2 regions of the Variovorax arabinosiphilus genome follow, and region 2 is predicted to be linked to the other one. Evidence: predicted binding sites of a transcription regulator. Region 2 holds the regulator's gene; the other holds the start of a gene.

Region 1 (4,415 bases), on a different contig from region 2:
GTAGCTGATGCGCACCGCTTCCGCGTGGCCGGTGTTGCCTAGGCCCACGTCATCGTAGCGGGCCGTTTGCTCGGACCCGCCGGCATAACCCGACACCGCGCCGCTCACGCCCTTGACGTGCTGAAAGACCCCCTGCACGCCCCAGAAGCAGCCACCAGCGATGACGGCCACCTCGCTGGTGCTGCCAGGCGCCACCGCCGGGTCCGTGCCGGGTGCCGGCACCACCACCGCCGCTTCGGCCGCGGCCGATGGTCGTGCGGCCAGCCACACCCCGCCGCCGGTCGCCAGCGCCAGGGCCGCCAGCAGCGAACGGCGGCGTTGCAGTGCAGGAATCGGTGTGGCTTTCATGAGGTGTCTCCGTCGATGGGAAAGCGGCAGTGTCGTTCAACCGGAAGCGCCGTTCTCGCACGCATGAAAAAAGCCCTGCAGCTCGCGCTGCAGGGCTTCGGTTCGGATGCGTGATGCAGCCGCAGGGGCAATTACATGCCCATGCCGCCCATGCCACCCATGCCGCCCATGTCAGGCATGCCGCCGCCGGCGCCCGCTTCGTCCTTCGGTGCTTCGGCGACCATGGCTTCGGTCGTCAACAGCAGCGAGGACACCGAAGCGGCGTTCTGCAGCGCGGTGCGCGTGACCTTCGTCGGGTCCAGGATGCCCAGTTCGAGCATGTCGCCGTACGTGTCGTTCGCAGCGTTGAAGCCGTAGTTGCCCTTGCCGGCCAGCACAGCGTTCACCACCACCGAGGCTTCGCCGCCGGCGTTGTTCACGATTTCACGCAGGGGTGCTTCGATGGCCTTGAGCACCAGCTTGATGCCGGCTTCCTGGTCGGCGTTGTCGCCCTTGATCGAGTCGCCCACGGCTTGCTTGGCACGCAGCAGTGCCACGCCGCCGCCAGCCACGACGCCTTCTTCCACTGCAGCGCGGGTGGCGTGCAGGGCGTCTTCGACGCGAGCCTTCTTTTCCTTCATTTCGACTTCGGTGGCAGCGCCGACCTTGATCACGGCCACACCGCCGGCCAGCTTGGCCACGCGCTCTTGCAGCTTTTCACGGTCGTAGTCGCTGGTCGCTTCTTCGATCTGAACGCGCACTTGCTTGACGCGGGCTTCGATGTCACCAGCAGCGCCGGAACCGTCGATGATGATCGTGTTTTCCTTGCCCACTTCGATGCGCTTGGCTTGGCCGAGGTCGGCCAGCGTCACCTTCTCGAGCGTCAGGCCCACTTCTTCAGCGATGACCTTGCCGCCCGTCAGGATGGCGATGTCTTCCAGCATGGCCTTGCGGCGGTCGCCGAAGCCAGGGGCCTTCACAGCCACGACCTTCAGGATGCCGCGGATCGTGTTCACGACCAGGGTCGCCAGGGCTTCGCCTTCGACTTCTTCGGCAATGATCAGCAGCGGACGACCGGCCTTGGCGACTTGTTCCAGCGTCGGGAGCAGGTCACGGATGTTGCTGATCTTCTTGTCGAAGAGCAGAACGAAGGGGTTGTCCAGAATCGCGGATTGCTTTTCGGGGTTGTTGATGAAGTAGGGCGACAGGTAGCCGCGGTCGAACTGCATGCCTTCGACGACGTCGAGTTCGCTGTCGAGCGACTTGCCGTCTTCGACGGTGATCACGCCTTCCTTGCCGACCTTGTCCATCGCGTCAGCGATGAGCTTGCCGATGGTTTCGTCGCTGTTGGCCGAGATCGAGCCGACTTGCGCGATTTCCTTGGACGTGGTGGTGGGCTTCGATGCCTTCTTCAGCTCGGCGACCAGGGCCGTGACAGCCTTGTCGATGCCGCGCTTGAGGTCCATCGGGTTCATGCCGGCAGCCACCAGCTTGAAACCTTCGCGAACGATGGCTTGGGCCAGGACCGTGGCGGTCGTGGTGCCGTCACCAGCGTTGTCGCTGGTCTTGGAGGCCACTTCCTTCACGAGCTGGGCGCCCATGTTCTGCAGCTTGTCCTTGAGTTCGATTTCCTTGGCGACGGACACACCGTCCTTGGTCACCGTGGGGGCGCCGAACGAACGCTCGAGCACCACGTTGCGGCCCTTGGGGCCCAGGGTCACTTTGACTGCGTTGGCCAGGATGTTGACACCCTCGACCATGCGTGCGCGGGCTTCGCCGCCGAAGACTACGTCTTTTGCTGCCATGTTGAATTACTCCGAATGATTGATGGAATGAGCGGGAAGAAGGAGAAGACTTACTTCTCGACGACTGCGAACAGGTCGTCTTCCTTCATGACCAGCAGCTCGTCGCCGTCGACCTTGACGGTCTGGCCCGAGTACTTGCCGAACAGGACGCGGTCGCCGACCTTGACGGTCAGCGCGGTCAGTTCGCCCTTGTCCGTGCGCTTGCCCGGGCCGACGGCCAGGACTTCGCCTTGATCGGGCTTTTCGGCGGCTGCGTCGGGGATGACGATGCCAGAGGCGGTCTTGGTTTCGCTGTCAACACGCTTGACGATCACGCGATCGGCCAAAGGACGAAGTTTCATTGCATCTCCTGAATAGAAACGGGGGTTGGGTTCGGGCGCAGGCCAGGGGCCGGCAGCCCATCGACCGAAAACCGGGTTGTTAGCACTCGAGTTCGGTGAGTGCTAATGATACGGGCATTTGGGTGGGTTTCAAGGGGGGGTGGGAGATAGATCGGCTTCGTTGCTGCGCAATCTGAGTTTGGACGGAGTCATGCGGATCATCTATGCGCTGGCTACGGCAGCGATGTACGACGCCGAGGTCAAAGCAGAGAAACGGGCGCGTGGGGCGCTGATCAAGGCCCGTCAAACGATCGCCCTTGCAGCAGCATTCGGCGCCAAGATCGCGAGGTTGGAGTCGCCAGATCTTCAAACTAGACGCCCCTCTGTGCTGATTGACCTGCTTAGCGATGTCGCCAGCTCATCACACGCGACATCGAGCGATGCGAGCCTTGCCCAGTCGATGCTTGGCTGGCTGCTGGTCAACTCGCCGAGATCAACCTTGGCGTCGCGGCATGCTTCCCTGTCGCAAATGGAGCTGTTCTAGCGGGCGCCGACGATGCGATGAGAAATCTGGCTCTTCAAATCACCGGCCGAACGTGCACTACCTATGGAGAGTGATATGAAAAGAGAATTTTCAGGCATCAAGGCCGTGGCGTTCGATGTGTACGGGACGCTGGTCCAGATCAAGGATCCGAGGCGGCCCTACCGGAGGCTTCTGTCGACGCTGAGCGACATGGGCCGCCCGCCGCGGGCGGACGATGGTGCTCGGGTGATGTCCGCGGACGTGGGATTGGCCGAGGCCGCTGAACTGCTGGGCATGGTCTTGCCCAGTGATGTGCTCGGCAAGCTGCAGGCCGACCTGGATGCAGAACTTGCGAGCGTGAGCCTTTTTGAGGATGTGCTTCCCGCCATACGCTGGCTGAGAGCCTGTGGCATCCGGGTCGGCGTTTGCTCCAATCTGGCTGGCCCATATGCCGCCCCGGTCAAAGCGTTGTTGCCGAAGCTCGATGCGTACGCATGGAGCTTCCAAGTTGGGGCGGTGAAACCAGAACCTCGCATGTACGCTCATCTGTGTGAAGCCTTGGGCGCGCGACCCGAGCAGGTCGTGATGATCGGTGACACCTTGTTGGCAGACTACGAGGGACCGATCGCTTATGGGATGCACGCTTGCCACCTCGCCAGGACGCATGTTTCCGCAGCCAAAGTTCGGATTTTCACGTTGGCGGACGTAAAGCGTTTTGTATTCGCCACATGACTAGAAGGAAGCGGCACTGACCGCAAGATCCCCCGTCGACTTTTGGCCGAATTTCTGGGCGCCGCGCCGTATTCGAGTTGGCGTTGATGGGGCGTGTTCTATAGGCATGTCTACCGCGCTGAGCGAGCTTCTCCTTCCTTTTGAGTATGACGGCAGCCATGGCCCGTATCCGCGTGGGAATGCGTCGTGACGATGAACATCACCTGGCCGGCCAGTGCAGCGGCGCACTTTGCCGCGTGGACTCGCGAGCTGCTGCAGTGATCCGGGTGAACGCGATCTGGCTGGCCTGCGACGCTGGACATGCGTGCCGGCGGCGCGGCGGCGCTGGGCCGCGTGGTCAACCTATTTGATCAACCCCGAGACAGCCGCCACCGCAAATGTGGCGAACAGCCATCCGGCGGCGATGTGCAATTTCAGGTAGGCCGTCGTGCGAGGAGTCTTGGGCGTCCAGGCGCCGGCCACGCCGAAGTCGATAATGGGCACCAAGGTGTCTATGGAGTACCAGACCGGCGAGTAGTCCGTGGTTTGCTTGGGCTCGAGGCGCTGCGGCCTAAGCAGACCTGAACTTGAAGGTTGCTTCGGTGGCTTTGGCTTGGTGCTTTGCATGTGGTCGATATTGAATACAACCGCGCCCAACAGGGCGAAGGCGAACAAGGCGACGAGGCTCCTCTCCGGGGCTCGGCCAAATCTGATCAGCCAATCGGAGAG
Region 2 (4,415 bases):
CACGCGCGTGTGGTTTGTCGACAGCTCGTCCCACTCGTTCTCTCCAGGCGCCAGCTTGGCGACTTCGGCGATCTGCCACTGCAGGCGCTCGCGTTCGCGCTGGAGCGAGTCCTGCGCGGCGCGGGCGCCGTCGAGTGCGGCCTGCGCCTGGCGCCAGGCATGCCAGGCGCTGTCGAGCGCATCGGTGCGCACGCCGGCGTAGGCGTCGAGCAGGCCGCGCACCGCGTCGGGCCGCGTCAGGCTCTGCCAGGCGTGCTGGCCGTGGATGTCGAGCAGGTGGTCGCCGAGTTCGCGCAACTGGGTGGCGGTGGCCGGGCTGCCGTTGATCCAGCCGCGGCTGCGGCCCTGCAGGTCGACCGTGCGTCGCAGCAGCATCGAATCACCGGCTTCGAAGCCGCCTTCGTCGAGCCAGGTGGCAAGCGCCGGGTCGGCATCGAACTCGGCGCTCACGTCGAGCCGCTCCGCGCCTTCGCGGACTGCACCCGCGTCGGCGCGGTTGCCCAGGGCGAGCTGCAAGGCGTCGATGAGGATCGACTTGCCGGCGCCGGTCTCGCCGGTCAGCACGGTGAAGCCCGTGGACAGGTCGATGTCGAGCGCGCGCACGATCACGAAGTCGCGCAGCGCGATGCGTCGCAGCGCCATCAGGAACCTCCCTCGTTCCAGTGCAGTTTCTTGCGCAAGGTGTCGAAGTAGCTCCAGCCGCGGGGGTGCAGGAAGCGCACGCGGTAGTCGGAACGACGCACCACCACGCGGTCGCCGATCTCGACCGATGCCAGCGACTGCATGTCGAAGTTCGCGCTGGCGTCACGGCCGGACACGAGTTCGATCGTGATCTCGTCCGCATCCGGCAGGAGGATGGGGCGGTTCGACAGGGTGTGCGGCGCGATCGGCACCAGCACCCAGCCTGGGATGGACGGGTGCATCAGCGGGCCGCCGGCCGACAGCGAATAAGCGGTCGAGCCCGTGGGCGAGGCGATGATCAGGCCGTCCGCGCGCTGGTTGGCCACGAAGTGGTTGCCGACCGACACGCGCAGCTCGACCATCCCGGAGGTCGCACCGCGGTTGACGACCACATCGTTCATCGCGAGCGCATCGAACACGCAGGCGCTTTCGCGCATCACCTGCGCGTGCAGCAGGCTGCGGTGGTCCTCTTCGTATTCGCCTGCGAGCATCGGCACCAGCGTGGCCTGGTAGTTGTCGAGCGGGATGTCGGTGATGAAGCCGAGCCGGCCTCGGTTGATGCCGATCAGCGGCACGCCGTACGGTGCGAGCTGCCGCCCGATGCCGAGCATGGTGCCGTCACCGCCGACCACCAGCCCCAGATCGCAACGCTCGCCGATCTCTTCGACCGTCAGCGCGGTGTAGCGGCTGCTGTGCAATTCGTCCGCCGTGAAGCGTTCGACCGAGACTTCGCAGCCCTGCGATTCGAGAAACGCACCGATCTCCGCCATGATGTCGTCGTCCGGTGCGCCGGACGACGCCCGTCGGCCGGACGCCTGGTACTTGCCAATGAGGGCGACATGCCGGAAGCGCGAGGTCATCTACAAATTACAACACTAAAATCAGACAATGCTGGACGACCGTGCCAAGTTGCTGCTCAAGACGCTGGTCGAGCGCTACATCGCCGAGGGGCAGCCTGTGGGGTCACGCACGCTCTCGCGCGCTTCGGGGCTCGAACTCTCGCCCGCGACCATCCGCAACGTCATGTCGGACCTCGAAGCGCTGGGGCTCATCACCAGCCCGCACACGTCCGCCGGACGCATTCCGACGGCGCGCGGTTACCGGCTCTTCGTCGACACCATGCTCACGGCGCAGCGCGACCAGTTGCCGGCACCCAGCCTGGCCCCTGACCAGCCGCAGAAGGTGATCGCCAACGCGGCGAACCTGCTGTCGAGCCTCTCGCAATTCGTCGGTGTGGTGATGGCGCCGCGCCGCACCTCGGTGTTCAAGCAAATCGAATTCCTGCGGCTGTCGGATCGGCGGCTGCTGGTGATCATCGTCTCGCCCGACGGCGACGTGCAGAACCGCGTCATCTTCCCCGAGTCGGACTACTCGCAGTCGCAGTTGGTCGAGGCCGCCAACTACATCAACGCGCACTACGCCGGTCTCACGATCGAGCAGGTGCGCGACCGGCTGCAGTCCGAAGTCGAGAAACTGCGCAGCGAGATCGCGTCGCTCATGCAGGCGGCGATGCAGGCCAGTTCGGAAGTCATGACCGAGGCGCAGGACGACGTCGTGATCTCCGGCGAGCGCAACCTGCTGTCGGTGAGCGACTTCTCCAGCGACATGGGCCAGCTGCGGCGTGCCTTCGATCTCTTCGAGCAGAAGGCGCAGCTCATGCGGCTGCTCGACGTGTCGAGCAAGGCCGAAGGCGTGCGCATTTTCATCGGCGGCGAAAGCCAGGTGGTGCCCTTCGAAGAGCTGTCCATTGTCAGCGCCAACTACGAGGTGGACGGCCAGGTCGTCGGCACGCTGGGCGTGATCGGCCCGACGCGGATGCCTTACGACCGCATGATCCAGATCGTCGACATCACATCGCGGCTGGTGACCAACGCGCTGAGCCACCGCAAGCCCTGAACAGGGCCCACTAGAATCCCGACGCGTGGGCCGTTAGCTCAGTTGGTTAGAGCAGCGGACTCATAATCCGTTGGTCGATGGTTCAAGCCCATCACGGCCTACCACGCGAAATTTGCGATGCATCCGGGACACGTCGAAAACGCATGCTATAATCGCAAGCTGTGCGGCTGTAGCTCAGTTGGATAGAGTACTTGGCTACGAACCAAGGGGTCGTGGGTTCAATTCCTGCCAGCCGCACCACTCTCTGAAGGGTCAGCTCGTGAAAACGAGCTGACCCTTTTCTTTTGCCCGCAGCGATCGACAATCAGGCATGAGCAAGGCTTTCACCAAAGAGACCGATGCCGATGATGACGACGCGGCCGAGGGCGCCGCGCCGCCCCTGCCATCGGGCACCAGGAACTACATGACGCCGGCCGGCTACGCGCGTCTGCGCGACGAGTTGCTCGCGTTGATGGACGTCGAACGGCCCAAGGTCGTCGAGGCCGTGCACTGGGCGGCGAAGAACGGCGACCGCTCCGAGAACGGCGACTATCTCTACGGCAAGAAGCGGTTGCGCGAGATCGACCGGCGCATCCGCTTCCTCACCAAGCGTCTCGAAGTGGCGGAGGTCACCGACCCCTCGGTGCACCATGGGCGCGACCAAATCTTCTTCGGCGCCACCGTGCGCTATGTCGATGCGGCTGGCAACGAGCGCGCCGTGACGATCCTGGGCATCGACGAAGCCGAGAGCGCCAAGGGGCAGGTGAGCTGGATCTCGCCGATCGCCCGCGCGCTGCTCAAGGCCCGCGAGGGCGATGTCGTGAAGCTCGCCACGCCTGGCGGCCTGCAGGAGCTGGAAATCCTGTCGGTCGCGTATCCGGCGCCTGCAGGAGCCTGATCAGGCCGCGGGCACGATCCGCGTGGCGGACAGCACCGAGGGACTCCGATTGATGGCGCGCAGCACCGCATCCAGGTGCGCACGGTCGCGCACGGCGATCACGAACCGCAGGTCGGTCGAATCCTGCGGTGTCTCTTCGGTCATCTCGACGTGGGTGATGTCGGCTTCGGCATCGGCCAGCGTCGAAGCCACCTTGGCCAGCACGCCCTTGTCGTTGCGAACCGTGACGACGATGCCCGTTTCGAAGGTGCGCACCGGCTCGTCGGCCCATTCGACCGCGAAGAAGCGCTCGCTGTCCTTGTAGTGCAGCCGCTGGCCGACGCCGCAGGTCTCGGTGTGAACCACCAGCCCTTCGCCATGGCCAAGGTAGCCGACGATCGGGTCGCCCGGGATGGGGCGGCAGCACAGGGCAAAGCGCACCGACGAGTTCTCGCTGCCGTCGAGCGTCACGGCACCCTGCGACACGCTCTCGTGCGCGGTGAAGCGTTCGCGGCTGAGCATCAGCGCGTCAGGTTTCTCGCCACGCTCGGCCAGCAGCGCCATCAGCCGCTTGGCCACGATGCTGGCGATGCGCTTGCCCAGGCCGATGTCGGTCAGGAGTTCGGCGCGGGTGCGGTTGCCGGTGAAGCGCAGCAGCTTTTCCCAGATCGACTGCTGGTCGGCGTCCTCGCCCGGCAGCGTGCCGAGGCCTTCGGCGCGCAGCGCCTGGGCCAGCAGTTTCTCGCCGAGCTCTTCGGATTCGACGTGCGCCAGCGTCTTGAGGTAGTGGCGGATCTTGGAGCGCGCGCGGCCGGTGCGCACGAAGCCCAGCCACGCCGGATTCGGCGTGGATACCGGCGCGGTGATGACTTCCACCACGTCGCCGTTCTTGAGTTCGGTGCGCAGCGGCACCTGGTCGCCATTGATGCGGGCGGCCGCGGTGTGGTCGCCGATGTTGCTGTGGATGGCGTAGGCAAAATCG

What was found. The regulator HrcA, encoded in region 2, represses chaperone genes, less so after heat shock. The targets are predictions, from matches to a motif close to TTAGCACTCNNNNNNNNNGAGTGCTAA.
Region 1: groES (co-chaperone GroES) is a predicted target of HrcA. The motif match lies at 2,553-2,579, and genes of this name have one in related genera.

The regions. Positions count from the first base shown of each region.
Region 1 covers NZ_JASZYB010000003.1:859,378-863,792, forward strand. Annotated here, with positions in the region: gene msrA (peptide-methionine (S)-S-oxide reductase MsrA) at 1-348, opposite strand, end outside; gene groL (chaperonin GroEL) at 480-2,132, opposite strand; gene groES (co-chaperone GroES) at 2,183-2,473, opposite strand; gene QTH86_RS22490 (hypothetical protein) at 2,664-2,996, shown strand; gene QTH86_RS22495 (HAD family hydrolase) at 3,072-3,707, shown strand; gene QTH86_RS22500 (hypothetical protein) at 4,050-4,415, opposite strand, start outside.
Region 2 covers NZ_JASZYB010000001.1:2,669,000-2,673,414, reverse strand. Annotated here, with positions in the region: gene recN (DNA repair protein RecN) at 1-642, opposite strand, end outside; gene QTH86_RS12735 (NAD kinase) at 642-1,541, opposite strand; gene hrcA (heat-inducible transcriptional repressor HrcA) at 1,570-2,577, shown strand; tRNA gene QTH86_RS12725 (tRNA-Ile) at 2,605-2,681, shown strand; tRNA gene QTH86_RS12720 (tRNA-Arg) at 2,741-2,817, shown strand; gene greB (transcription elongation factor GreB) at 2,888-3,454, shown strand; gene QTH86_RS12710 (RelA/SpoT family protein) at 3,455-4,415, opposite strand, start outside.